2 linked regions of the Actinacidiphila yeochonensis CN732 genome follow. The protein of the gene in region 1 interacts with the protein of each later gene in a pairwise test. Links are inferred from orthologs where the notes say so. Each region holds a gene or a part of one and is shown in the gene's direction. Other genes may lie near its edges.

Region 1 (3,280 bases):
TGCGGGTCCCGTCCGGCCCGCGCCAGGAAGTCGGCCAGGGTGCTCTCGGGCTTGCCCGACAGCACCCGCTCGCACGCCGCCACCGCGGCCCGGCGCCGTGCCCGCGCCTCTTCGTCCGTCGTCATGCCGCGATCGTCTCACCGGCGCGCGGGGCCCGCGGGTCCGGGTCCGAGGCGGCGGCGCCGTCGGGCCCCGGGTACGGGCTCATCCGCCCGCCTTAACGTAGGATTGACGAGAAGTGTGCGGGAGCCCGGCGAGCGAGGGGCGTGGTGGGCGTGGACGAGAAGCCGGCGAGGCTGTCGGTCGGGGTGGTGGGCGCCGGCCGGGTCGGGCCCGCGCTGGCCGCGGCGCTCCGACTGGCGGGGCATCACCCGGTGGCCGTCTCCGGGGTGTCGGAGGCGTCCCGGCGGCGGGCCGAGGCCCTGCTGCCGGGGGTGCCGCTGCTGGACCCGGCCGAGGTGCTGGCCCGCGCCGACCTGGTGCTGCTGACGGTGCCCGACGACGCGCTGCCCGACCTGGTGGCCGGCCTGGCCGGCACCGGCGCGGTGCGCCCCGGGCAGCTGCTGGCGCACGCCTCCGGCCGGTTCGGGTACTCCGTGCTGGAGCCGGCGCTGCGGGCCGGGGCGCTGCCGCTGGCGCTGCACCCGGTGATGACGTTCACCGGCACGCCCGTGGACGTGCAGCGGCTGGCCGGATGCAGCTTCGGGGTGACCGCCCCGGCCGAACTGCGCACCGCCGCCGAGGCGCTGGTGATCGAGATGGGCGGCGAACCGGAGTGGATCGACGAGGCCGCCCGGCCGCTCTACCACGCGGCGCTGACCATCGGCGCGAACTACCTGGTCACCCTGGTCGCCCAGTCGATCGACCTGCTGCGCGCCTCCGGGGTCGCCGAGCCCGGCCGGATGCTCGGCCCGCTGCTGGGCGCCGCGCTGGACAACGCGCTGCGCTCCGGGGACGCCGCCCTGACCGGCCCGGTGGCCCGCGGCGACGCCGGCACCGTCGCCGCCCACCTCGCGGAGCTGCGCACGCACGCCCCCGAGACCACCGCCTCGTACGTCGCCATGGCCCGCGCCACCGCGGACCGCGCGCTCGCCAACGGAATGCTCAAGGCCGAACACGCGGAGGCGCTGCTGGGCGCCCTCGCCGACGAGGGGACCCGATGACCGAAGTCGTCCGCCACGCCCGCGACCTGGCGCCCGCCGCCGCGGTGGTGATGACCATGGGCGCGCTCCACGACGGCCACGCCGCCCTGATCCGCGCCGCCCGCGCCCACGCCGGCACCGGCCGGGTCACCGTCTCCGTCTTCGTCAACCCGCTCCAGTTCGGCGCCGGCGAGGACCTGGACCGCTACCCGCGCACCCTGGACGCCGACATCGAGCTGGCCGCCGCGGCCGGCGCCGACACCGTCTTCGCCCCGGGCGTCGAGGAGGTCTACCCCGGCGGGCAGCCGCAGGTGCGGATCTCGGCCGGCCCGATGGGCGAGCGCTTCGAGGGCGCCTCCCGGCCCGGCCACTTCGACGGCATGCTGACCGTCGTCGCCAAGCTGCTGCACCTCACCCTCGGCGCCCGCCGCGGCCCGCACGAGCCGCCGGGCGCGGCGTTCTTCGGCGAGAAGGACGCGCAGCAGCTCGCGCTGGTGCGCCGGATGGTGCTGGACCTGAACTTCCCGGCGGAGATCGTCGGGGTGCCGACCGTCCGCGAGGCGGACGGCCTGGCCCGCTCCAGCCGCAACCGCTACCTGGACGACGCCGCCCGCACCAGCGCCCTGGTCCTGTCCCGGGCGCTGACGGCCGGCCGGGACGCGCTGGCCGCCGGCCCGGACGCGGTGCTGGCCGCCGCCCGCGAGGTGCTCGCCGAGGCGGCCGGCGCACGGCCGCCGGTGCTGCCCGACTACCTGGCGCTCGTCGACCCGGCCGACTTCAGCGAGGCCGGGCCCGACCACACCGGCCCGGCGGTGCTCGCCGTGGCCGCGAAGGTGGGCACCATCCGCCTGATCGACAACATCCCCCTGGACTTCGGAGCCCCCGAATGACGGCTGACCTCTCCGGCGACCCGAGCGGCGCCCGGATACGTCTGAACGCGCCCGCGCCCGGCTGGACCACCACGTCCGACGTGGTCGTCGTCGGCTCCGGCGTGGCCGGGCTGACGGTGGCGCTGCGCTGCGCCGCCGGCGGCGCGAAGGTCACCGTGGTGACCAAGGCCCACCTGGACGACGGCTCCACCCGCTGGGCCCAGGGCGGCATAGCCGCCGCGCTCGGCGAGGGCGACACCCCCGCCGAGCACCTGGACGACACGCTCGTGGCCGGCGCCGGGCTGTGCGACGAGGACGCGGTGCGCGCCCTGGTCACCGAGGGGCCCGGCGCCGTGCGCCGGCTCATCGCGGCGGGCGCCCGCTTCGACACCGACGCCGCCACCGGCGAGATCCTGCTCACCCGCGAGGGCGGCCACCACCGCAGCCGGATCGCGCACGCCGGCGGCGACGCGACCGGCGCCGAGGTCTCCCGCGCGCTGATCGCCGCGGTCCGCGCGGCGGCCGACGGCACCCCGGGCGGCGGCTCGATCGAGTTCGTCGAGAACGCCCTGGCGCTGGACCTGGCCACGGACGCCGAGGGCCGCGCCGCCGGCGTCACCCTGCACGTGATGGGCGCCGGCCGGCGCGACGGCGTCGGCGCCGTGACGGCCCGCGCGGTGGTGCTGGCCACCGGCGGCATGGGGCAGGTCTTCTCGGCCACCACCAACCCCCCGGTGTCCACCGGCGACGGCGTGGCGCTGGCGCTGCGGGCCGGGGCCGAGGTCAGCGACATCGAGTTCGTGCAGTTCCACCCGACCGTGCTGTGGCTGGGACCGGACGCGGAGGGCCAGCAGCCGCTGGTCTCGGAGGCGGTGCGCGGCGAGGGCGCCCACCTGGTGGACGCCGACGGCGTGCGCTTCATGGTCGGGCAGCACGAGCTGGCCGAGCTGGCGCCGCGCGACATCGTCGCCAAGGCGATCACCCGCCGGATGCTGGAGACCGGCACCGCCCACATGTACCTCGACGCCCGCCACTTCGGCGCGGCGATGTGGGCCGAGCGCTTCCCGACCATCCTCGCCGCCTGCCGCGCCCACGGCATCGACCCGGTCACCGAGCCGATCCCGGTGGCGCCGGCCGCCCACTACGCCTCCGGCGGGGTGCGCACCGACCTGTCGGGCCGCACCACCGTGCCGGGCCTCTACGCGTGCGGCGAGACCGCCTGCACCGGTGTCCACGGCGCCAACCGGCTGGCCTCGAACTCCCTGCTGG
Region 2 (3,165 bases), on another replicon or contig:
TTGGCCGGGTCGGAGAAGTAGGCGAAGTAGCCCGAGCGGGAGCGGGTGAGCCGGCCGCGCCGGGCGGCCACCGCCATCACCAGGGCGAGTTGGCGGGCGCCGCCGGTGAAGAGGTTGCCGCGGCTGGCGCCGCCGTCCGCGAGCAGACCCGGGCGGCCGGTCCTGGCGACCGCCCGCCGTTCCAGCTCGGCGGCGCTGGAGGGGCGGTTGCAGACCATGACCTGCCCGGTCTCCTTCTCGTACCAGCGGAAGGCGGGCACGTCGTGGTCGCTGCCGTGCAGGATCGCGAGCTGGCTGGCGCCGGTCTGGCTGCTCCAGCCGGTGCGCCACGGAACCAGGTCGTGGGTGGTGCCCAGCCAGCCGGCCAGGGTGGGCATCACCGGCGGGTCCGCGGTGAGGGCGTCGCGCAGCACGTCGTGGCCCAGGCCGTCCAGTTGCAGGAAGACGGTGCCGGGGGTGCCCGGCGGCGGCGGGTCGTGGGGGTGGCGGCGACGGCCGGCGAGCCGGGCGAGCCGCCGCCCGTAGGCCGCGTCGTCGCGCATCGCGAGGGCGGTGCTGGTGGTGGAGGACGCGGCGGACATGACGGCGGCGATCACCACGGCGGTGGCGGGGCCACCTCGCCGCGGCCGTCCGGGGTGAAGCGCAGCGCGACCAGCAGCAGCGAGCCGTTGAGGAAGAACACCAGGGCGCCGAGCACCAGCGCCGGGACCAGCAGCAGGGCCCGTACCAGCAGCGGCCACACCAGGGCGCTCAGCAGGCCGAACGCGCCGGCGCCGATCGCGGCGGTCACGGCTATCTGGGTGGGGCTGTCGCCGCCGGGCGCCTCGATGCGGAAGTCCGGCAGCAGGGCGGCCAGCACCGCGAGGGTGGCCGAAGCCACCATCCACACGGCCAGCACGCGGCCGGCGGCCCGCACGGCACCGCGCCCCGCGACCCGCCCCCCACGTCCACCGGGCTGCTGAGGCACCCTCCCACCTTACGGGTCTGCCGGCAGTGGCCCCGACGTGCCCCGACGTGCGCCCGGCGCGGGCCGGGGGCGGCCGCGCGCCGGTCCGGGACCCTTCCGCGTCCTCCGGACTCCTGTGCGGGTCGGCCTGGCCTGCGCCGCGCGGGGCGGCGGTGGTTGAATCCCGGCATGAGCCGAGCGTCCGAGCCGCAGCACTCCCCGGAACCTGACGCCCCGTACGGGGAGGCGCGGGACGCCGCGTCCGGCGGCGGGGAGCCGCTCAGCGCCGACGAGGTGCTGGACGTGGTCGACGAGCACGACCGCGTCACCGGCACCGCCCGCCGCGCCGACGTCTACGCCCGCGGGCTGCGCCACCGTGCCGCGTTCATCCTGGTCCGGGACGCGCGGGAGCGGATCTTCGTGCACCGCCGAACCGACCGCAAGCTCATCTTCCCCTCGCGCTACGACCTGTTCGTGGGCGGCGTCCTCGGCGCGGGCGAGTCGTACGACGAGGCCGCCCTGCGCGAGGCCGAGGAGGAGCTGGGCGTCACCGGGCTGCCGCGCCCCACCCCGCTGTTCAGGTTCCTGTACGAGGACGGCGGCGGGCGCGGCTCGTGGTGGTCGGCGGTGTACGAGGTGCGCTGGGACGGGCCGGTGGACCCGCAGCCGGAGGAGGTCGCCTGGCACGCGTTCCTCACCGAGGACGAGGTGGCCGCCCGGCTCACGCAGTGGCCGTGGGTACCGGACGGGCTCGCCGCCTACCAGCGCCTGCTGCGGTTGCGCGAGAGCGACACCCAGCAACCCTGAACGACCGCTGGACGCCCCCGCGCGACACGGATCGGTACGGAGCGGCTCTGAGCGACAGGGGTGACGCCGGGAAGGCCGAACGGGTAGGCCCGTCCGGCGGGAGCGGCCCGGCGCCGCCGAGGTGGGCCTCCGCCGGTCCGGCCGCCCTGATCGGCCCCAGGGCGGCCGGACCACGGGCCGGGGTTGTGAAAACCCGATCCCCCGGTGTTGAGTGACCAGGTCCGACCGGACCGCCCGGTCGCGAAGTGGAAGGCAGGACCCCGTGACCGCCGCCCCCGCCGCACTGCCCGTGATCGTGGTCATGGGGGTGTCCGGCTCCGGCAAGTCGACCGTCGGCATGTCGCTGGCGGAGCGGCTCGGCCTGCCCTACGCGGAGGCCGACGACTTCCACCCGCCCGCCAACGTCGCCAAGATGGCCGCCGGGCACCCGCTGGACGACGAGGACCGCGCGCCCTGGCTGGACGCCATAGCCGACTGGATCGCCGGGCGCGCCGGGCAGGGCGGCGTGGTGAGCTGCTCGGCGCTGCGCCGCCGCTACCGCGACCGGCTGCGGGCCGCCGCACCCGACCTGTTCTTCCTGCACCTCACCGCCGCGCCGGAGTTGATCGCCACCCGGCTGTCGAGCCGCGCCGGGCACTTCATGCCGGCCGGCCTGCTCGGTTCCCAGCTGGAGACGCTGGAGGCGCTGGAGGACGACGAGCGCGGGGCCGCCGTCCCGGTCGACGGCGGCCCCGACGCGGTCGTCGAGCGGGCGCTGGCCCTCCTGCCGCACTGAGTCCGGTGCAGGCGGCTTCCCGCTTCCCGGCCGCCGCGGCTACCAGCGCGGCACCGAGGGGGTGCGCCACCGCGGGTCGGCCTTGCGCATGGCCGCGGCGTCGTCGCGGTCGCGCATCGTGCCGTCGTCGTCGAGCCACCGCTGGTGCAGGACGGCCAGCGCGTCGCGGTCGAGCTCGACGCCGAGGCCCGGCAGGTCGCTGACCGGCAGCGCGCCGTCGTGGAAGGTGTGCCGTCGGGTGATGACGTCCTCGGTCTGCCACGGGTAGTGCGTGTCGCAGGCGTAGTCGAGGTTGGGCACGGTGGCGGCGACATGCGTCATCGCGGCCAGGCTGATGCCGAGGTGGGTGTTGGAGTGCATCGACAGGCCCACCCCGAAGGTGCGGCAGACCGCCGCGAGGTGCTGGGTGTTGCGCAGCCCGCCCCAGTAGTGGTGGTCGGAGAGGACGACCTGCACGGCGCCGCGGGTGAACGCCTCGGGGATCTCCGCGAAGGTGGTCACGCACATGTTGGTGGCCAGTGGGACGCCGGTGGCCGCGGCCACCTCCGCCATGCCGTCGGTGCCGCCGGCCGGGTCCTCCAGGTACTCCAGGACGTCTGCCAGGTCGCGCGCGACCTTCACCGAGGTCTCCACCGAC

The links.
Region 2: the proteins of panC (region 1) and BS72_RS07495 interact in binary tests that used the Escherichia coli proteins (3 or more experiments, as listed by UniProt). The link is inferred for Actinacidiphila yeochonensis CN732 from one-to-one orthologs.

Annotation. Positions count from the first base shown.
Region 1 is NZ_JQNR01000005.1:1,633,506-1,636,785, forward strand. Bases 124-3,095 are described here. They hold panC (pantoate--beta-alanine ligase), read left to right. Parts: upstream 124-1,159; coding sequence 1,160-2,032; downstream 2,033-3,095. Other genes in these bases: BS72_RS18755 (threonine aldolase family protein), read right to left, coding at 124-125; BS72_RS18760 (Rossmann-like and DUF2520 domain-containing protein), read left to right, coding at 276-1,163. In the rest of the region: more of BS72_RS18755, read right to left, coding at 1-123. UniProt on the Escherichia coli protein: Catalyzes the condensation of pantoate with beta-alanine in an ATP-dependent reaction via a pantoyl-adenylate intermediate.
Region 2 is NZ_JQNR01000004.1:140,400-143,564, reverse strand. Bases 88-2,944 are described here. They hold BS72_RS07495 (NUDIX hydrolase), read left to right. Parts: upstream 88-1,135; coding sequence 1,136-1,753; downstream 1,754-2,944. Other genes in these bases: BS72_RS07485 (glucarate dehydratase family protein), read right to left, coding at 2,568-2,944; BS72_RS07490 (gluconokinase), read left to right, coding at 2,055-2,528. In the rest of the region: more of BS72_RS07485, read right to left, coding at 2,945-3,165.